Regions from separate parts of the Planococcus sp. S3-L1 genome, predicted to be linked through region 2. Evidence: riboswitches for the same ligand, from Rfam matches in the RefSeq annotation. Region 2 holds a riboswitch; each other region holds the start of a gene.
The links. A riboswitch is a leader RNA that binds a small molecule or an ion and turns the genes downstream of it on or off. The one in region 2 is predicted to bind S-adenosylmethionine.

Region 1 (7,549 bases), on a different contig from region 2:
CTCCGTTTTTCACCTGTGCGCGAGCAATTTCAGATGCTTCTTCAAATTGGCCATCGACTATTAATCGTTTAAATTTACGAGAACCAATAACATTCGTCCGCTCTCCGATAAACAAAGGACGCATCGTTTCGTCGTATTGCAAAGGCTCAATTCCAGACACGACATGGCCGCGCTCAACAGGGTCTGGTTTTCTCGGCGGCAATCCGTCCATAGCCAAACGCACTGCTTTAATGTGTTCCGGTGTGGTTCCGCAACAACCACCGACGACGTTCAGCCACCCTTTATCTGCAAAACCTTTTAATTTTTTCGCAAGTGATTCGGGTGTTTCGTGATAATGACCGTCTTCATCTGGCAAGCCTGCATTTGGGTAACAACTAACATAGCCGCCCGACAGCTCTGACAGCGAACGAATATGGTCTGTCATAAATTCTGGACCTGTTGCACAGTTTAACCCGACGGATAGCGGCTTGACATGTTCAATGGAAATGTAAAACGCTTCAATGCTTTGACCGGCAAGCGTCGTCCCCATCGGTTCAATCGTTCCGGACACCATAATCGGCAATTCGATTCCCGTCTCTTCAAAAGCTTGTTTAATGCCAATTGTCGCCGCTTTCACATTCAACATGTCTTGACTGGTCTCGAGCAAGATGAGATCTGCTCCGCCTTCAACAAGTGCCTTGGCTTGCACGTAAAAATTTTCCAGCATGACATCAAATGTGACGCCACCCGTTACAGACAAAGTTTTCGTTGTCGGTCCAATCGCACCTGCCACAAAACGAGGCCATTCCGGGGTGGAAAATTCAGCAGCCGCTCGTTTCGCAATTTCGACTGCGCGTCTATTAATATCCGCCGCTTGGTCACCGATTCCATATTCGTCCAAAACAATCGGTGTACCTCCAAATGTATTGGTGCAAAGAATATCGGCTCCAGCTTCAAGATAAGCCGTATGGATATCTTGAATAACATTCGGTCGGACAATGTTCAAGTATTCATTGCAGCCGTCAAATTCTTCTCCACCAAATTCTTCAGGTGACAGATCGGCATTTTGAATCATCGTCCCCATCGCTCCGTCGATAATTAAGATTCTTTTTTTAAGCTGTTGTTCAATAAGATGTTTGGACATGGCTGCGATCGCTCTCTTTCTGTTGATCTAGTTGTCGAATATACCGAATCAATTCCACGGTCATGTCGTAACGGACAAACGGTGTGATCAAGTAAATACCGTTGAATAGCTCTGCTGCTGTGTCAATCAATTCTTTAGCGATTTGAATGCCTTCCGTTGTGGCTCGGTCCTTGTCATCTCCACATGCACGCATGCGTTCAAGTGCGTCTTCTGACAACTTGATACCCGGCACTTCATGATGCAAAAATTCGGCACTGCGAATACTGGTCAACGGCATTACCCCAATAAAAATGGGCGTATTTAAATGCTTTGTCGCTTCGTACATTTCAACGATTTTTTCTTTTGTGTATACGGGCTGCGAAATAAAATAATCCGCTCCGCTTTCAATTTTCTTCTCAAGTCTTGCTACGGCTCGGTCAAGCACACGAACATTCGGATTGAACGCCGCAGCGACAGAAAAATTAGCTTTTTTCCGTAGCGGTTTACCAGAAAACGAAATGCCTTCATTTAGTTTTTTGATCAATTGAATCAATTCCATACTGGACACGTCATAAACGCTTGTCGCTCCTGGAAAATCTCCAACTTTGGTCGGATCGCCTGTGACAGCGAGAATGTCGTGCATACCGAGTGCATCGAGTCCCATCAAATGTGATTGCAAACCAATTAAGTTGCGGTCGCGACACGTAATATGAGCGAGCGGCCGAATTTTTTCTGTGTGCTTGAGAATCGAGCCCATCGCCATATTACTAATACGCGGTGACGCTAATGAATTATCGGCCATGGTGACAGCATCCACACCTTCTTCATGCAAAGCGACAGAGCCTTCAAGAAATTTTGTGACGTCCAAATGACGTGGCGTATCGAGTTCCACAATAATCGTTCGTTGTGTTTTCGCTTTTTCGTGAAGCGGCTTTACTTCTAGCGCTTCGGCCTCTCGGATGACAATCGGCTTTCTTTTGGTTACTTCTTTATAAAAAATCGGCGGTAACTTACCGAGGTGTTTTTTCACCGCTTCAATATGCTTTGGTGTTGTACCACAGCAACCGCCAATCAAGCGAACGCCTTCTTGTCTTAACAATAAAGCAGCACGTCCGAAATAATCTGCTTCTGATTCGTAAACAATCCGCCCATCTTCTACGTCAAGTAGGCTAGCATTTGGGTATGCAGAAAGAAAAGCTTTTTCGGGTAAGGTTACTTCTTCAAAAGCTTGAATTGTATGATGCGGTCCTAGACGACAATTGACACCAACAATGTCTGCTCCAAGTGATTCTAATTGGTGCAAAGCGTCATTCAATGACATGCCGTTTTGCAAAATACCCGGATCATGCATCGATACTTGTGCAATCAATGGGGTATCTGTGATGCCTTTCAAATGTTTAACAGTTGCTACTAATTCTTCAAAATCGTAATAAGTTTCAAGTAGTAGGCCATCGGGGTCGCCCGCAAGCAACTGACTCGCTTGCTGGTCGACCATCGCAATGATTTCCTGCAAGGTGGCGTCACTTTTACGAATTCCGCGAATGCCGCCAATCGTTCCAAAGACAAATTGACCCCCCGGTGCTGCTGCACGTTTCGCAATTTCAATAGCAGCTTTGTTGATGTCTGCAACTTGTTCTTCTAATCCGTAACGAGCAAGTTTGAGTGCATTAGCCCCGTACGTATTGGTTTGAATGATATCTGCTCCAGCTTTGATATAGTCTTGATGAATCTTTTCGATTACTTCTGGCCGCTGTAAATTCAATTCCTCGTTGCAATACTCAATGCCATACGAATACAGCAAGGTTCCCATGCCACCGTCCGCCGTCAAAATTTTCGTCTTCAGTTCGTCTAATAAACCCATCCACTCAACCCCCCATATATACAAAAAAAGCCTCCATGAAAAAGAAGGCTTTACGATATCAAACTCGTTCCTTTTCATCTGTCAGGCAATCGCTTGCCTGCTGGATTTAGCACCTGACCTTTCGGCTGGTTGCTGAAGCGTCACAGGGCCAGTCCCTCAACTTCTCTCGATAAAGATTCACTATTCAGTTTTAGTATTCTTAGTATAGTACAGGTATCTATTGGTCAGGTCAATATGTTTTGTTAGAAAAAAATGAACTTTCTGTGAGTTTCTTTAAAAATAGAATCCTTTTATTCTTTAGAAGCTGTTAACGTTTTTCGCCGCCCTCCCTATTCTTTCTCCTCTCTACATCTGTTTATTTATTGTACACACCATTTCAGGAAATACTGGACCAATAATCAAATCAAAAGAAGAGTTACATGTTTATTCATAAGGACAGTAACATACAGTCACTTGGAAAATGTTCGATCAAAAACAATAGCACCTTTATGTATATTATGAAAATGTTCTAGGCTTCCCTGGCCGATCAGAATCCAGTTATGTATGCACTTGGTTTCGCCAAGACACTTGGGCAAAAGCCTAACACCGCTGCCACTTCATCAGCTCGCTTGCGACTCAAAAAACCTATCTGGATTAAAAACTTCCGATAGGTTTTTCTATAAGTATACTGTCTTCTTCTGCTTTAAAAAAGACTTTGCAAATCCTTTACCGGCCGAGCGTCTGCTTGTCCTTCGTAACTAATAAATTCAATTTCTCCAATGCGCATGCCAGCATTGTATTCCCCGATAACTGTATCCAATAGAATAAAAGAAGCCGAGATAAATTCATCTTCATTTTCTTCAGTAAAACCTTTAATGTAAAGAATTAAATTCACTTCGTCGTTGGCGTTATCTTTTTCAAAAGTACAAAAGATGTCTTCCCATGCTAATTTAATATCGCCATACTCGATCGATACTTCTTCGTCTTGTCGCTGGCGAAAGGCGATAATCGTAAACGATTCAAATTCTGGAGCCTGACCAACTAGATCAATGACGTCATCAAATGCCTCAACCATGCCGTCCGCACTGATGATGAATTGTCGTTTGTCGTTAATTAAAAGTTCACTAAGTTCAAACGCCAAATGTTTGTTAACCTTGTGCAATTTCTTTTCCAATTGATTTAATAGTTTGCTTCTACTCGACTCATCCAAGCGACTATAGACCTCTTTATTGTCTGCAAACCATTCCCAAAAAGCCGCCACTTTATTTTTTCTCTTCGGCAACCAATTCATCCTGCTATCCCCTTTGCACCCATCTATGATTTCTTCTTTCTATCATATCATTTTCACACGAAAGGGATAGTTCTTTTTATCCATGAAGAAAGTCTACTTCTAAGCTATCCAGTCTACGACAATAAAAAAACCCTATCCACAAATCAGTAACACTGACTCGTAGACACGCTTTTTTTATTTTCTGAATCTGATTGCTAATCCTTTTAAGAAGTTGCGTGCATAGCGATCGCCGCATTCTTTGTAATTTTTATGGCCAACTTTTCGGAGTAACGCTCCAAGTTCACCTTTTGTTACCGTAACTCCAGCTAAATCCCAAATCTCCAACATGTCTTCACTCGTTAGCTGTAAAGCAATTTTCACTTTTTTCAGCAGTAAGTTGTTAGAACGTTCATTGGTCACTGCAGAAACTTCAGTTTGCCCGGGTTTGGGCTCTTGACGTCCTCTTTTGAAAACGATAAATCCATTTAAAAAAGATTCAAATAGAGCGTCTTCTGCCTTAATATAGTCTTCTTCTTCCCGGTCAATCCAAATACGATCTTCCTCTTCCTCTTCGCTATCTGGGGTTTTTGTCAGCACTTTTAATACTTCATCTTTGCTAAGTTCTATACCACCCAATTTGAAAATTTCGACCATATCCCTATTTTTTATATCTAGTGCATAACGCAGTCTGATCAATAAATCGTTATTATCCATCTTTTCTTCCTCCTGTAGCTTGCTCATTATCGTCGTTATCCGAAGTCGATTCAATTCTAATGATAGCACATAATCTCCGGGTCATCGCGCTTACGCGAAGACAGCAAAAAAGACAGGATTAGAACACTGTCTCGCGGTTTTCTTTATTTTTTACTTCTTTTAATTGTTCGACTTTCTCTTTCATATCTTGAATAATGTCCAAAGATTCTTTATCGTTCGTCGACTCTTCATAGAAAAACTGCAAATCTCGCTCCATATCTGCCAGACGTTCATTATAGTGTTTCAGTTTTTCGGCGACAATTAAACGCTTTGCTTCTTCTATACTCTTCATCTCTTGTTACCTCCACTTCGACAATCTGCGAACAGGCTTTCCCCTTTATTCCCTACTTCTTCATGCTTTAATCCTTTTTTTGTGACAGTATTATGTCTGCACGAACTTCAATAAAGAAGGAAAAGTAACGAATCCATCTCTTGTACCCCAGCCCCCTTTCTTGAATTGTCAACTAAGTTTACAATTTAGAGCATGTGTGCTATACTAGAATTAGTTGAGATACATTTTAGGAGGAAAAAAATGTTTACCATTGGAGATCACATCATTTATTCCACACATGGCCTATGTAGAATTAACGATATCCGTGATGAAACAGTTTCAGGTGTCACAAAGAAATATTATAAATTGCATCCTTTAGCGAATACGTTAGTGACCATCACTACGCCTGTCGATAACGATAAAGTCGTGATGTTGAAGCTTCTCCAAAAAGAACAAGCACTCGAAATCATTGAAATTTTTAAAAAGCCTGGAGTAGAGCCCGATCAGTCAACTGCTAAAGCGTTACAGCCTAAGCTCATTAATACAGGAGACCGTATGCAAATTGCGGAAATTGTTAATACGCTAATGCGCAAGAAGTTTGATACGCAGCTTCAGAAAGAAACTTTCTACGCGCATGACTATAAACTGATTAACAACACACAGATCATGCTCTTTAAAGAACTTGCTCATGCAATGGACACGAGCTTTGAAGAAATCAATCAAATGATTAACGACCTGATCACAGAAGATCAACCGTCGTCGACTGTTAACTAGACTAAAAAAAGATCTTGTTTCATCAATTTATTGATGAAACAAGATCTTTTTTAACATCCAAACTATATTCCCCAATCGGTCTTTAAAAGATCTTTGAGCATTTTCATTTGATCAGCACCAATTTTTTCTGCAATTTTATGTTCCAACTGAATTTTCAATGCTTCGTTTTTTTCGTAGTATTCTTTCCCTAACGTCGTGAGTCGAATGCATTTTTCTTTTTTATTGTTCTCAACATTTTGTACTTCTACCAATTCTTTAGTCACCAAGTTTTTAATAAATTTATGGATGGCCTGGCGAGAGATGTCTACATTTTTGGTAACATACGAAATAGTGGGCTGCTTTTTATAAATGCGTGCCATAATCTGCCATTCAGAGTTTGAAATGTGGATGTCACTCGTGTCGTTCCATGCACGCTCTGAAATTCTCTGTGTTGAAATATGGCGTTCGCTCAATAAATCAATCAACTCTAAATTCTGCAATTCCACGTACGGGGTCAAACGGTTCACTCCAATCATTTGCTTCGCCATTTAATATACCGATTCTATCAGATGAAGTCAATTTGTGAAAATACTAACGATTCCATAACTTTCTCTTCGTCATATCGTCCTAAAAAACCGCCTAGACATTCCACTTTTTTGGAATACTCAGGCGGTTTCTTATGATGAAGATACCATTATTTCATTTCAAAAACACTTGCACAAAAGAACTCTATTGCGTTCTATTAGACAGATGTCAGCTCTTGCTCCTGCTGCTCAAAGTCGTTCAGCAATGCACGTACTTCATCTGTCGTTTCAGTATACATCAACTGATTTCTCAATTCACCAACGCCCCGTACTCCACGAACATAAATTTTAAAGAAGCGGCGCAACGGTTTGAATGCGATGGGCTGACTTTCTGTTGAGTAGTGGTCGTGAAGGTCTAGGTGTAGCCTCAGCAAGTCAAACAATTCTTTCGGGCTATGTTCTGTCGGTTCTTGTTCAAAAGCAAAGGGATTGTGAAAAACACCTCGCCCGATCATAACGCCGTCAACCCCATATTTATCGGCAAGTTCCTGACCCGTTTGACGATCCGGAATATCTCCGTTGATCGTCAAAAGAGTATCTGGCGCGATTTCATCACGAAGTTTCTTGATTTCTGGAATCAATTCCCAATGTGCAGGCACTGCACTCATTTCTTTTTTGGTCCGCAAATGAATCGATAAATTGGCAATATCCTGCTCAAATAGATGAGTCAGCCAGCCTTTCCACTCGTCCACGTCCGTATACCCAATTCTTGTTTTGACGCTGACAGGCAAGCCGCCTGCTTTTGCTGCCTGGATAATATCAGCTGCGTTGTCCGGATAACGGATCAAACCACTGCCTTTTCCTTTGGCCGCAACATTTGGCACAGGGCAACCCATGTTGATGTCGACTCCTTTAAAGCCTTGTTTCGCCATTCCGATGCTCATCTCTCGGAAGTGCTCAGGCTTATTGCCCCATATATGAGCCACCATTGGTTGTTCGTCTTCAGTAAAGGTCAAACGCCCTCGCACACTAAAGA
Region 2 (7,549 bases):
TATTAACGTATAAAGAACGTCCGGATATGCGTCGCATGATGAAGCGACTTTATGGGGGAACGCCGAACACCGCTTTAACTCAATTTGAAGAGCGCAACCCATTATTGCGGATTGAAGAAAATACTGCGCCCGTTTTGATCATTCACGGTTTACTAGATGACAATGTCTCACCCGGACAAGCACATTTGTTAGAAGAGGCATTAAAGTTAAAGGATCAGCCGCATGAGACATGGTATTTTCCAGATTACACGCACTTTTTTCCACCTGTAGCGAATTGGAAAACAGTCAAAGCAGTTTGTCTGTGGATGAGAGAAAAAGAAAAGTAAAAAAACCCGTTCGGATTTTATTCCGAACGGGTTTTTGCAAGATTATTTTTGAGTTGGTCCGCCTAGCACGCTGATTTCAGGTGCGACAGTGCCGAACTTTTTAAAGTTTTCTTGGAATTCTTGCGCCAATTCATTTGCTTTTTGGTCATAAGCTGCTTTGTCTGACCATGCATGGCGTGGGTTTAATACTTCACTTGGAACTCCAGGTACTTCAGTTGGAATTTCAAAACCGAAGACTGCTTCTTTTTCAGTTGGCACAGTGTTTAATTCGCCTTTGATCGCAGCGCGAACCATTGTGCGTGTGTAAGAAAGTTTCATACGGCTACCGACTCCGTATACGCCACCAGTCCATCCAGTGTTAACGAGGAAAACTTGAGCGCCGTGCTCGTCGATTTTCTTACCAAGCATTTCAGCGTAAACTGTTGCGTGCAACGGCAAGAAAGGTGAACCGAAGCATGTAGAGAATGTTGCTTCAGGTGAAGTGATTCCGCGCTCTGTTCCAGCAAGTTTCGATGTATAGCCGCTTAAAAAGTGGTACATCGCCTGTTCTTTTGTTAATTTACTGATTGGAGGCAATACGCCAAATGCGTCAGCAGTCAAAAAGACAATTGTTTTCGGATGTCCTGCAACTGAAGGATCTACAATATTGTCGATTGCTTGCATTGGGTATGCTGCACGTGTATTTTCAGTTAATGAACCGTCATTATAATCTGGAATGCGTGTTTCAGGGTCCACTACGACGTTCTCAAGTACTGAACCAAAACGGATTGCGTCGTAAATTTGTGGTTCATTTTCACGCGACAAATTAATCGTTTTAGCGTAGCAACCACCTTCAATGTTAAATACGCCGTTATCTGACCAGCCGTGCTCATCATCACCGATTAGTTTGCGATCACCGTCAGCTGATAAAGTTGTTTTACCTGTTCCGGATAAACCGAAAAATAAAGTTACGTCGCCTTCTGGACCAACGTTTGCTGAACAATGCATAGGTAAAATTCCTTTTTCAGGAAGTAAGTAGTTCATGATAGAGAAAATTGATTTTTTCATTTCGCCAGCGTACTCAGTGCCGCCAATCAAAATAATGCCTTGCTCCATCGATACGATGATAAATGTTTCAGAAGCTGTACCATCAACTGCAGGGTCTGCTTGAAAAGTCGGAGCGTACACAACTGTGAATTCAGCTTTGTGTGTTTGCAATTCTTCAGCTGTAGGCCGGATGAACAATTGGTGAGCAAATAGATTATGCCATGCGTATTCATTGATTGTTTGGATGGGCACACGTGATTCATGGTCGGCTCCGGCAAATCCTTTGAATACATAAAGCGCATCTTTGTCTTTAAGGTGCTTAATCACTTTAGCGTAAAGCTTTTCAAATATTTCGCTTGAAATCGGACGGTTCACATTGCCCCAGTCGACTTTGTTTTTAGAGCTTTCTTCTTCCACCATGTATTTGTCTTTCGGTGAGCGGCCAGTATATTTTCCTGTTTCCGCTGTTACAGCGCCTTCCCGAGTTAATACTGCTTCTTTGCGGGATGTTGCCGCTTCCACTAATTGTGGCACTGATAATTGAACATGCACATTTTGGCCAGTCAAAAGATCTTTTAAATCGTTTGCAAAGTTCACTGAAGTCATATATATGTACCTTCCTTTTCTGTTATTCCCATAATGGGGAGGATGTATATTCGTTCATTAGTATAACACATTAGCTTTATTAGTCTACACTAATCCACTGGGGAAATTAAAAAATATTAGAGGATAGCCCCGACAATACGTAGAATTATTTCTATAATTTCCAAATAGTCCTGGTGCCTTTTAAAGCGGTTTTCTACAGTGTACAATGGCTTTGTGTGAACAGAAATACTACTGAATAGTTTGGTTTTTTACTTGCGGGAATCTAAAGTTTGGTAGAATAGCATAATCAAAAAATCATTGTTTTTATTTGAAGAATGTAATTTTATTTTCGAAAATTGTTGACATCACTTTGCTAATTCCGTATGATGAAAAATTGAACGGATACTCTTATTCCGAGCTGGTGGAGGGGGCAGGCCCTATGAAACCCGGCAACCTGCTGCTTTTGCAGTGATGGTGCCCAACCTGACACAAGGTGCACAGACCTTGGATGATAAGAGTGAAAGGTGCTAATGATGATTCTTCCTTTCCTCATGACGAATGAGTGAAGGGATTTTTTTGTGAAATGCCCTTAATCCTCGTGTGAAAGGCCACAAACGGCTTGAAGTTCAATCCAGATTGTCTGGAACGGACTTGACATGGGAAACGAGTACCGTATCAATTTCGAGAGCAATCTCGCAGGATATAAGGAGGAACATTTTTTGAAAAACCGTCGATTATTTACATCAGAATCAGTAACAGAAGGACATCCAGATAAAATTTGTGATCAAATCTCAGATGCTATTTTGGATGCCATTTTAACCGAGGATCCAAATGCACGCGTTGCGTGTGAAACGACTGTTACGACAGGACTCGTTCTAGTAGCCGGAGAAATTACCACTTCTACGTATGTAGATATTCCGAAAGTCGTTCGACAAACGGTAAGAGAAATTGGCTATACGCGAGCTAAATATGGTTTCGACTCAGAAACAAGTGCAGTTCTTACCGCAATCGATGAGCAATCACCGGACATCGCTGCTGGAGTAAACGTAGCGCTTGAATCACGCGAAGGCCAAATGACAGATAAAGAGTTAGACGATATCGGTGCAGGTGACCAAGGATTAATGTTTGGATACGCGAACAACGAAACAGAAGAGTTAATGCCATTGCCGATTTCATTGGCACATAAATTGGCACGTCGTTTGGCTGAAGTACGCAAAGAAGAAATTCTTCCATACTTGCGTCCAGATGGTAAAACACAAGTGACGGTTGAATATGATGAAAACAACAAACCGCTTCGCGTGGATACAATTGTTATCTCAACTCAACATCATCCAGAAGTAACGTTAGAACAAATTCAACGTAATATTAAGGAATACGTCATTAACGAAGTTGTACCAGCAAAGTGGATCGATGAAGAAACAAAATATTTTATCAACCCAACTGGCCGTTTTGTTATCGGTGGACCTCAAGGAGATGCAGGTTTAACTGGACGTAAAATCATCGTAGATACATACGGTGGCTATGCGCGTCACGGTGGCGGCGCATTCTCAGGAAAAGACGCAACAAAAGTAGACCGTTCAGCGGCTTATGCGGCGCGTTATGTTGCAAAAAATATTGTCGCAGCTGGCCTTGCAGATAAATGCGAAGTTCAGTTAGCTTATGCAATTGGTGTAGCACATCCTGTATCGATCGCATTTGATATGTTTGGAACAGGCATCGTTGATGAAGACACATTAGATGATTTGGTACGTGCAAACTTTGACTTGCGTCCTGCTGGCATCATTAAAATGTTGGATCTACGTCGCCCAATCTACAAGCAAACGGCAGCTTACGGACATTTTGGCCGTACCGATGTTGATTTGCCATGGGAACGTACAGACAAAGCAGCGATCTTAAAAGAACAAGCTGGCGTATAAGTTAACAAAACGAAAAGGACGACTAGGCAGTGATGCCCGGTCGTCCTTTTCGTTTTGTTACTTTTTTTGGAGTGATTTATAATAAGCTGCTTTTTCTGCATACTCTCGAACAATACGTTCCATATCTTCTTTATCGTCTTCACGAAGTTCGCGGACGACTTTCGCGGGGCGTCCGAGTGCTAGCATGCCAGGAGGGATAACTTTTCCAGGCGGTACGAGACTACCCGCACCAATAAATGCGCCTTCTCCAATTTCCGCGCCGTCGAGAATAATCGAACCCATGCCGACGAGAGCACCTTTACGAACAATGCAACTGTGAAGTGTAACTTGATGGCCAATAGTCACGTCATCTTCAAGAAGCAAGGTTTTACCCGGGCTTTGATGAAGCATGCAGAGGTCTTGAATGTTGACTTTATCGCCAATAATCGTCGGAGAGACATCCCCGCGAATCACCGTATTAAACCACACAGAAGAGTCTGTGCCAATTGTCACATCACCAGAAATTGTGACGTAGTCTGCAATGAAAACAGATGGATCGATTTTAGGGAATTTGTCTTTAAATGGATAAATCATAGCAAAGCTCCTTTAAACAAGATAAGATATTCTTAATCGTAACAAATCAAATCAAAACGTCAAATTAACAGACAACATCGAGAATTAATCAGCAGGGAAAGGAAGTTGGATTATGTGGAAATGGCAGGCTGAAGGATCAGCAAAGGCAGTAGTTGTGTTTATACATAGTGCGTATGAACAACACCTGCGCTATGCATGGCAAATTGAAAAATGGCGATCGGCAGGATTTGACGTATATACAGGAGATTTACCGGGCCATGGCAAAAATGCGGGAGCGGACAAAGTTCACCGAGAATCGTTTGATGACTACGAACAGGCAGTAAATGAGTTGCTGAGACTGTCGTCAGAAAATGAGTTGCCAGTATTTGTCATTGCCCATGGACTGGGCGCAACTATTGCGATGAATGTCTTAGGGAACCGGAAATTCAATGTAGCCGGAGTTATTTTTACGTCGCCTTGGTTGCAGTTAAAAAAATTGCCACCGAAAGTGCCAAACGCATTTCCAGGAGTTGCGCAATTGACTGGCCGCAGAAAGGTGGATCATGGCATCGAATTACGCCACCTGACACGCGATCGTTTTTCTTATAGTCAAGAAACCGAAAGCAAGCGGTATCAAACGGTTATTACTGCAAGTTGGTATAAAGAATTGCAGAGTTATATGAAAGAAACGGCTGCAAGTATTGACAGGTATCCGCAGATTCCGACTTGTTTGTATACAGCAGAGCGAGATTTAATTGTTGAGAAAGAAGTAGCTCGTCAATGGTTACTAAAGCAACAACTAAACGAATTCAGCTACAAAGAATGGAAATTTTGCTATCACGATATTTTCCAAGAACCTGAAAAAGAAGAAGTCTTTCTAGCAGCGCAGGCGTTTATTCATACAGTTTTGCGCTCTGTCGGTTACTTGGTTGAAGAATAAGCTGTTTTTTTGTAAAGGAGAGAATTTTTATGGCATTAAAGTATAGCCTATTAGACCAATCACCAATTTCAGAAGGTAGCACACCGCAGGAGGCATTAAAGCATACCGCCATTCTTGCACAACAAGCTGAAAAGTGGGGTTATACACGCTTTTGGGTGTCTGAGCATCATGATGCAACAACGCTAGCCGGATCTTCTCCAGAAGTGCTGATTGCGCATCTAGGAGCTGTGACTCAAACAATACGGCTAGGTTCTGGTGGCGTCATGCTGCCACATTATGCTGCTTTTAAAATTGCGGAAAACTTCAAATTGCTGGAAGCCTTATATCCTGGAAGAATCGATGCAGGAATGGGACGAGCACCTGGTGGTATGCCACGTGCTTCTTATGCATTAGATGAAGGAAAAAAGCGAGACAGTAGTCTATTTCCTAAACAAATAGACGAGCTGTGTATGTACTTAAACGATGCTATTCCAGAAGACCATCCATACTTTGGCATGAAAGCAACGCCGGTTACGGTAAATGCGCCACCCATCTGGATTTTAGGATCTAGTGAAAATTCAGCACGGCTAGCAGCTGAAAAAGGATTGCCTTATATGTTTGCTCACTTTATCAATGGAGAAGGCGGCCAAACCTTCACGAAAGAATACCGAAAACAGTTTAAGTCAATTGATGGCAGTAATCCTTATGTCGGTATTGCCATTTTTGTAGTCTGCCAAGAAACACCTGAACTAACAGAGTGGATCGCCTCTTCTTTAGATTTATCATTATCCATGAGTGCGCAAGGGATGCCCTCAAACGGCACACCGCCACCTGAAAAAGCAAGTGCTTATCCATACTCGAAATTCGAAAAGCAATTAGTCGCTGAAAATCGTCGTCGCATGGTAGTGGGCACGTCGCAGCACGTTGTAGACCAACTCGAAACAGTAGCTTCAGAATACGAAGCAGACGAAGTCATGCTAGTTTCAGCAACGTACGATTTTAAGGACAAACTCAAAACCTTTGAATTGATTGCTGAAGAAATGAAAAGACGTAGACAAACTGACTTTTCTATAGTAACAGATCAATAATAAATACATTTTATATTCTAACTGGGTTTAGACTTAAAAGTGGACACGACTACTCGGTTTTCGACATACTGAAAGTACCAAGAAAAGGACGTGTCAAACATGGGCAAACACAAAACGACCGAATACAAGGAATATGTTGCCAAGCTCCATATTGAGGAAGGGCGGAAAGCCACCGACCTGGCTTATGAAGTTGGTGTGAGTGCGACAACGGTGCGGCAATGGGCGAGAGAATACCGGGAAAAGCAGGACCGTTTGGCGAATCCAACGGGTGAGCCGCGCGTCACTTTCTCAGAAATGGAGAAGAAGTTGCGTGAGACGGAAAATCAGCTGAAAGAACGAGATGACGAAGTAGAGATTTTAAAAAAGGCCATGCATGTCTTCATGAAAAGCCGCACGTAATTTATTCGTTCATCGAAGAGCACCGGAACGAATACGACGTGTTGAAGATGTGCAGGCTACTTGGCGTATCCAGAGGTGGTTTCTATAAATGGCGGACTCAGCTGATCGCAGCGAATCGAACTGAACGGCAGATGCTGCGGGAAGAGCTTCTCCAAAAAATTGCTCAATCGTATCATGAGAGCTATGGCACTTACGGGAGCCCGCGCATCCTTGAGGATCTCAAGGCGCAGGGATATTCCATATGCGAACGAACCGTGGGGCGTTACATGAACGAGTTGGGACTCTCTGCACTGCCGACAAAACAGTTCATGACAACGACCGATTCTAATCATAGCCAGTTTATCTACCCGAATCTGCTCGAGCGCAAGTTCGATGTCGACAAACCCAATACGGTCTGGGTTACCGATATCACGTATATCTGGACGCTAGAAGGATGGTTGTATCTGGCGAGTGTGATGGATCTGTTCTCGCGTAAGATTGTTGGCTGGAATCTGGACGTCACAATGAAGACCGAACTGCCACTTGGGGCGCTACAGGACGCGCTGCTTTTGCGGAATCCCGTTGGTGAACCGATCCACCACTCCGACCGCGGCTCCCAGTACTGTTCCGATGAATACATCAAGTGCTTGAAAAAAGGGGAATTTCAAATCAGTATGAGCCGTAAGGGAGATCCCTATGACAATGCCTGCATTGAATCGTTTCACGCCACCATTAAGAAAGAGCTGATTTACCGCCACC
Region 3 (7,549 bases), on a different contig from region 2:
TTCGAGAATTTTGTCCGGGTCATTTTGATATTCGTCAATTCCGAAGCCATGCGCATTTCTAAATGCATGCTCCATTTTATCGGTCTTCTCAATGCCGTTCGATTCAATAATGAACCATTCCTTTCAATCTGTTGATTTAACGCTTACCTTTTACAGTATACCCGATAAAAGAGCAAATAAACACTAAAATAATCAAACTAATCTGAAAACAGATCTTTTGCCTTATACATAACTTCATCAAAAAGCCCTCTGACATTTAGTTGTCAAAGGGCTTTCTACTTATTGTGAAACTTCGTTCTGAATACTAGAACCGGCTAACCCTTGCTCTGTTAGTAATTCATTTAACATCGTATCTGCTTCGGTGAACTTTTCGTCAGCTGCTTCAAAAGATGCATCTTTCGTTAGTTCTTCCGCTTTTATTTCATAGGACTCACGAATAGCTGTGAATGCTGTTTCAATTTGTTCTTTTTGATTTTCTAATACTGCTGGAATTTCCAAGGTCTCAATAGCAGCAGCTGAATCTTTAGCAGAAACAATCGCTGCGTCTGTCATCGCTTTCAGCTCTTCACCTTCTGGTAATAGGTCTTCTGCTTTCATTTTTTCAAATGTGTTCAGATCTACATCAACTGCATTGATCGTATTTGAAATGGTCAGATAAAATCTCATCATGTCTTTCTTAACATCTTTGCTATCTTCTGAACCGGTAGTAGCTTCAGTTGACTCCGCTGATTGTTCTTCTCCACAGCCAGCCAATAATACTGCCGCCAACAAACCAATTGCCCATAATTTCTTCATGGTGTTTCCCCCTATTGTGTAATATCTTCGCTATAATAGCACAGAAATTATCAATAGAATAGACCTTTCAAAATAGCCATAATTGTTCGAATCGATCGACTATTGCAAACTCTTTTGACCATTTGTGAAACGGTCGACGATGTGTGCTAAAGCACCATCTCCAGTAACATTTGCTGCAGTACCAAAGCTATCTTGCGCCATATAAAGTGCGATCATTAATGCGACCATTGTTGCATCAAATCCTAGCATACTTTGCAGCAAACCAATCGCTGCCATAACAGCTCCACCTGGTACGCCTGGTGCTGCAATCATCGTAACACCCAACATTAAAATGAATGGAAAGAAGCTGCTAAATGTCGGCGCTCCACCTGTTAGTAATAATACGCCGATTGCACAGGACACTAATGTAATAGTACTGCCTGATAAATGGATAGTTGCAAACAACGGAACGGTAAAGTCTGCTACGCGTTCGTTAGCTCCTGACTTGCGTGCTTGACGCAATGTGACGGGGATGGTTGCTGCAGAAGACTGCGTTCCAAGTGCTGTAAAATAAGCAGGCATCATCGTTTTTAAAATTGATAATGGATTCTTTCCTTTTAATGCACCGGCTGCCGAATATTGCAGCAACAGCATTGTCCAGTGAAGTATGATAATCATCACAAAGACGACGGCAAACAACGACAAAATTTCAAATACCGCTCCGCCATACGCCATATTGGCAAATATACCAAAAATATGAAACGGTAATAGCGGAATAATAATGTAAGAAATTGTTTTTTCAATAATTGCCTGAAATTCATCAAAAAACGATACCATTGTTTTGCTTCCTGTAGAAGCCATACCAATACCTAGTAAAAAAGCCAAGATCAATGCGGACATAACACCAAAAACAGGTGCCATATCGAGTGCGATAAACGAAGTCGCTAAAGCATGCTCTGGATCTTCCATACTGCTTAAAGAACCCGCTTTCATAAAGTTAGGTAGAACTGTCGTCGCCACGAAGAATGCTAAGATTCCTGCCGCAATGGTGGAAGCGTATGCAACAACTGTAGCCACCCCCAATAACTTACCAGAACCTTTCCCTAGTTTGGCAATTCCCGGTGCAATGAACCCAAGAATGATTAGCGGCACAACAAAGTTTAAAAAGTTACCGAAAATCGTTGTAAACGTCGCAAATACTCTCACTAATTTTTCTGGTGCTATCAAACCAATTAGCACCCCTAGAACGATTGCCACCACTATTCGAGGCAATAAACCAAAATTGAACTTCATGAACCTGTCCCCCTCATATGAACAAATGCTTCTTTTTTATTATTCAAAAATAGCACAAACCACTCGTGAATGTAAGGCATACAAGAAAACGCGCAATATTTTTATTATTTTGAAAATAATAAAAGGGGGGCTGTCCCAAAAGTCATGAGAAATGGCTGATGTCCATTCCGACGGGCGCTTTCCGTGGGCACGGCCTCAGCCGGCTACACCGTCTTCACCATGTGCTGTTTCCCGCAGGAGTCACCGTCTCCATTCCCATCAGCCGTTCTGGAACAAAAAAGGATACAAAAAACCGTTCATTATTATTCGATGCACCAGCGTCCAACAGATACACACTGTTTTATTCCGCACCTGAAAACTAGCGGTTTCCAGCCTGCCCATGCCAAAGACGGTCATCGCGGTCGCAGGTGGCAGCGAAGAGAATTACCCGTATGCGCTCAGGGATGAAAAAGAGCCACGATTCGACTTTCTCATTCCATAAAGTAACTAGCATTCGCCAGCCACTTTCAGGATCCTCTCCAACCAATCAAAAACAGACGGAGAAAAAGAAAATCTTTTTCTCCGTCTGTTTTATTTTTGGGGCTTATGAGACAGCTCCTTTTTTATTCAATCTACCGGTACTACTGAGCCGCCCCATTCTTCTAAAATAAAGTCTTGGATTTCCTGGGATTGTAATACTTCAACTAAAGCTTTCACATTGTCGTTATCTTCATCACCTGCACGCACGGTAATAATATTTACGTATGGCGAATCAGATGATTCTATTGCAATTGAATCTTCTAGAGGACTGATGCCAGCATCAATTGCATAGTTAGAGTTGATCAAGACTGCATCTCCCTCACCTGATTCATATAATTGAACAAGTAAAGCTGCTTCATAGTCTGGCTCAAGCTGTAAATTTTTCGGATTATCAACAATATCACTCACTTCAGCCGATGTTTTATCTACACCTTCTGCCAATGTGATTAAGCCTTCTACCTCAAGCAGCGATAAAATACGACCCTGCTCCGATACCGAGTTGCTCATCAAAATGGTTGCATCCTGTGGTAGTTCATCAAGAGAAGCATATTTTTGTGAATAAACACCGATTGGTTCAATGTGAATCCCTCCAGCATTTTCAAACTCATAACCATTATCAGCTATTTGAGTTTCTAAGTAAGGAATAGTTTGGAAATAGTTGGCATCAATTTCACCAGACTCTAAATCTTTGTTTGGCAAAATATAGTCTTGATACGTTTCAACTTCAAGTTCAATTCCTTGCTCTTCTAAAAGGGGCTTCGCTTGTTCTAAAATTTCAGCATGCGGTACGTTAGAAGCGCCTATGCGTAATGTCTTAGACTCTTCTTCACTTGCTCCACCGTTTCCACATCCTGCGAGTACTAATGCCGTTAACGCTGTTCCTACTACAAATTTCTTCATCTCAATCTCTCCCTTATGTGTTGTTTTATAGAACGGAAAATCCGTTTTTACCGTTTGTCTGCTTTTATCGTGACCCAATCACCAATGTATTGAATGATAAAGACAATGATTAAGATTAAGATTGTTGCCATCAATGTAACGTCTTCACGACTGCGTTGAAAGCCGTCGAGGAAAGCAAGTGTACCAAGACCACCTGCGCCGATAATGCCGGCCATTGCTGTATAGCCGACCAATGCAATCGCCGTGACCGTAATGCCGGATATCAATGCCGGTTTTGATTCCGGCAATAAAACTTTCCAAATGATGGTGCCGGTTGTTGCACCCATTGAACGAGCCGCCTCGATCACACCTTTATCAATTTCTTTTAGCGCAATTAGCACCATTCGTGCATAAAATGGAGCTGAACCAATGATTAATGCCGGTAAAGCCGCATTCGGTCCGCGAATCGATCCCATCAAGAACAAAGTGACAGGAATCAATAAAATGATCAAGATGATAAAAGGAATTGACCGGAAAATATTGACGAATGCGCCAGTCAGCCAATTAACGAGTTTGTTTGCCCACAATTGTTTCGGTGCTGTTAAGAACAAGATAATACCAAGTGCTAAACCAATAACAAATGTAAATACAGTTGATAATGCGGTCATGTAAAGTGTTTCAAGAGTAGCTTCCCACATGCTGTCCCACTTTACGTTTGGAAATAATGATTCAATCATTGTCCATCACCTCCGCTTGAATATCTTCTGAGCGAAGAAATACCAGTGCTTCTTCAATTTCTGCTTGAGACCCTTTAAGCTGTAAGATTAAGGTGCCGTATGCGCCACGCTGCGTATGCGAGATATTGCCTTGAACAATATTCACTTCCACGGCATGACTGCGAATCAATTTAGTTAAAATGGGTTGTTCGGTTTGATCGCCAACAAAAACCAATTTCACCAATTCGCCAGTTGGGTATAATTCCCGCAGGTTTTTGATGGTTTCCTGTGAATCTCCACTGTCGGCTACTTGCGCAACAAAGCGTTTCGTGATTGCCTCTTTCGGTGATTGGAATACATGTAAAACGTCGCCAAGTTCTACAACTCGTCCGCCTTCCATTACAGCCACACGGTGGCAAATTTTCCGGATGACGTGCATTTCATGAGTAATCAATACAATTGTCAATCCCAATCGCTTATTGATGTCTACTAACAAGTCAAGAATGGCATCTGTTGTTTCTGGATCGAGTGCTGATGTCGCTTCGTCACACAACAAGACTTCTGGGTCATTTGCTAATGCCCGGGCAATACCGACGCGTTGTTTTTGTCCTCCTGATAGCTCAGAAGGATAGGCGTTTTCACGACCCGTCAATCCGACTAATTCAATTAACTCCTGTACACGATTTCCGCGTTGTGCTTTTGCCACTCCGGCAATTTCTAGCGGAAATTCAATATTTTCTCTCACTGTACGAGACCATAGTAGATTAAAATGTTGGAAAATCATACTGACTTTCTGACGTGCCTTGCGTAATTCTCCGCCTTTAATCGCTGTGATAATTTGTCCATTAATCTCTACAGTTCCTGACGTTGGCTTTTCTAACCCATTCAACAATCGGATTAAGGTACTTTTACCTGCTCCACTATAACCAATAATACCGAATATCTCTCCATCAGAAATGGATAAGTCCACTTGATCCACAGCTGTTAAAATTGCCTTGCCTGTATCGAATTTTTTTGTCACTTGCTTTAACTCAATCATTCTTCCAACACTCCTAAATCTTAAAAATAAAAAACCCTTCCGCGCATAACTGAGCAGAAGGGCAAACGTATAGTATACGGAAACCAATCTCTCATCGTCCAAAGCTTTCGCTTTGTGTGATTTGGCACCATTTCATTTTCATGACGGTTGCCGGGCTTCATAGGGCACTTCCCTCCACCACTCGTAATAAGAGTTTTGATATAAAATTTTCGGAAAACTTAAGGACTGTATTCTATTTGACTCTTCGCTTGTTGTCTAGATTTCAGACAAGCAATTGGTTTTTTTATCAGAAGACTAATTTACCATGACCGACTGTATTCGTCAACAGGTTTTAACTTACTATACAAGTATGGCACTGATTGAAAAGCATAGATTTTCTCTTTTAGTTTGCCACCTTCTGTTATAAGTAAGCACGGTACACTCTCCACTTCGTAGAGATCCGCTATTTCTTGAACGTAATTTAAATTTGCTTTGCCCATTGGAAGATCCGGTAACAATTCGGTGACGACTGATAGCATCTTAGACGCAACCTGGCAAGTTCCACACATTGGCGCGTACAAATAATAAGCCGTTGATTTATTCGTATTCTTTTCTTTGATCCATTCTTTGTGCGTCCATTCATTCATTTTCTTCATCCCTCTGTTAATAGCTTATTTACCTGGATATTCGCTGTGATGAGCACATCCATCAATATCCGGAGTGGTGTTGCTGCAACTTCTTTATAATTTCGGTTAATGTAAAAATGACGAGCTTCAGGAAATTCACGCTTGACGAGTTTTCTCAGTTTTTCTCCTGAAGAGTCTGCATCTACTAGTATGATCATATCCTGACCTTCGTACGGTAATAGTAACTCTTCCAGTCTCGATGCACTTACTGTACCATTTGTACAAAGAATGGTCACGGGTTCTGCAATGAGTGGTGTAATCCTCGACTTATCACTGAGTCCTTCGACAACAATCACCTTTCCCATAACACTCACCCCATCAAATATAAAATAAGAAAAGTTCTAAGACTTAGTGGTAAAAGAAAACTTTTGTTTTATTGCGATAAAGCTCTTTATATAAGTCGAACTAATGATTTCCACTTGTTGATATTCCGTAAAACAGCAGTGCTTTCGAGCCCACAGGATGTGGATTATGCAACCCGTTCCTTTGCTGAGCCCAAAGCAGTATAGAAAAGTCGGTTTCTTTTACCAACTTATCTAGTTTTAAAATACCAATAGAACAGGCTGACGTCCATTTCCATGACTTATGCGAACTGCTGACAACACTTATCGGTCATAAAAAAAAGCGCCAAGATAGGCGCTTTTCAGTAATTACTCGTTGGTCATTTCTTTGTATTCGTCTGCTGTCATCAATGCATTAACTTCTTCTTCAGAAGGGGCTTCGATTACAACCATCCAAGCCTGCTCGTAAGGAGACTCGTTCACAAATTCTGGGCTATCTTCAAGTTCAGAGTTAACCTCGATTACTTTTCCGCTAATTGGCGCATACAATTCTGAAACCGTTTTAACGGATTCAACACTGCCGAAAGGCTGATCTTTTTTTAGCTCGTCTCCAACTTGTGGAAGTTCAACAAAAACGATATCCCCTAGTTCCGCTTGTGCGAAATGAGTGATACCGATACGTGCATTGCCATCTTCGGTTTTAACCCATTCATGTTCTTTTGAATAACGAAGTTCTGCTGGTGTGCTCATCTTGACCCCTCCAAATTATGTAGTTCATTCACATTCAGTTTGACATAAACAGCCACGAAATACAAGATGGTGCTACTCGCTTACAACCAGCTATTTTGATAATCTGCTTCTTTAAAGCCAAGTGTCACTTTTTTGCCATCCCAAGCCAAGGGACGCTTGATCAACATGCCATCAGAAGCAAGTAGTTCCAATTGCTGGTCTTCGCTCATAGTCGATAACTTATCTTTTAAACTAAGTGAGCGATAAACCAAACCACTCGTATTAAAAAACTTCTTCAATTCTAAACCACTCGCTTGATACATTTGAGCTAATTGTTCTTTAGTTGGTGGGTTTTCCGCAATGTGTATTTCATTGAATTCCACTTTGTTTTGTTCTAGCCAACTTTTTCCTTTACGGCAAGTCATGCATTTTGGATATGCGTAATAAGTAATCACCTTAAAACCTCCCTTTTTTCTAAGCTTACCAAAGAGAAGCCTTGTGGTCGATGAATAAAAACAGGCAACCCCCAAATTAACGGAGTTGCCTGTTTCATAAAACTTCTTACACGACGTATTTCTCTACGTCAATTAGCTTAACAGCAGCTTCACGTTTTTTCGCAATAACGTTATAAGGAGTTGAACGCGTTAATTTGCG

Region 1: it holds a riboswitch for S-adenosylmethionine, as region 2 does, so the genes downstream of both, QMF37_RS09095 (bifunctional homocysteine S-methyltransferase/methylenetetrahydrofolate reductase) here and metK (methionine adenosyltransferase) in region 2, are expected to answer to the same signal.
Region 3: it holds a riboswitch for S-adenosylmethionine, as region 2 does, so the genes downstream of both, QMF37_RS10300 (methionine ABC transporter ATP-binding protein) here and metK (methionine adenosyltransferase) in region 2, are expected to answer to the same signal.

Annotation. Positions count from the first base shown of each region.
Region 1 is NZ_JASISN010000007.1:86,955-94,503, forward strand. It holds gene metH (methionine synthase) at 1-1,123, opposite strand, end outside; gene QMF37_RS09095 (bifunctional homocysteine S-methyltransferase/methylenetetrahydrofolate reductase) at 1,104-2,963, opposite strand; SAM riboswitch class I at 3,035-3,139, opposite strand; gene QMF37_RS09100 (hypothetical protein) at 3,646-4,233, opposite strand; gene QMF37_RS09105 (YehS family protein) at 4,408-4,926, opposite strand; gene QMF37_RS09110 (hypothetical protein) at 5,045-5,257, opposite strand; gene QMF37_RS09115 (CarD family transcriptional regulator) at 5,498-6,010, shown strand; gene QMF37_RS09120 (MarR family winged helix-turn-helix transcriptional regulator) at 6,073-6,537, opposite strand; gene QMF37_RS09125 (tRNA dihydrouridine synthase) at 6,732-7,549, opposite strand, start outside.
Region 2 is NZ_JASISN010000021.1:29,592-37,140, reverse strand. It holds gene QMF37_RS15315 (alpha/beta hydrolase family protein) at 1-326, shown strand, start outside; gene pckA (phosphoenolpyruvate carboxykinase (ATP)) at 369-1,958, opposite strand; SAM riboswitch class I at 2,343-2,455, shown strand; gene metK (methionine adenosyltransferase) at 2,657-3,853, shown strand; gene QMF37_RS15300 (gamma carbonic anhydrase) at 3,911-4,426, opposite strand; gene QMF37_RS15295 (alpha/beta hydrolase) at 4,539-5,345, shown strand; gene QMF37_RS15290 (LLM class flavin-dependent oxidoreductase) at 5,375-6,412, shown strand; gene QMF37_RS15285 (transposase) at 6,512-6,811, shown strand; gene QMF37_RS15280 (IS3 family transposase) at 6,811-7,549, shown strand, end outside.
Region 3 is NZ_JASISN010000009.1:46,617-54,165, forward strand. It holds gene QMF37_RS10275 (YuzK family famiily protein) at 1-75, opposite strand, end outside; gene QMF37_RS10280 (hypothetical protein) at 280-795, opposite strand; gene QMF37_RS10285 (dicarboxylate/amino acid:cation symporter) at 895-2,067, opposite strand; gene QMF37_RS10290 (MetQ/NlpA family ABC transporter substrate-binding protein) at 2,674-3,486, opposite strand; gene QMF37_RS10295 (methionine ABC transporter permease) at 3,534-4,202, opposite strand; gene QMF37_RS10300 (methionine ABC transporter ATP-binding protein) at 4,195-5,220, opposite strand; SAM riboswitch class I at 5,309-5,413, opposite strand; gene QMF37_RS10305 (thioredoxin family protein) at 5,520-5,846, opposite strand; gene QMF37_RS10310 (ribonuclease M5) at 5,852-6,190, opposite strand; gene gcvH (glycine cleavage system protein GcvH) at 6,536-6,916, opposite strand; gene QMF37_RS10320 (arsenate reductase family protein) at 6,997-7,350, opposite strand; gene QMF37_RS10325 (acyl-CoA dehydrogenase family protein) at 7,457-7,549, opposite strand, start outside.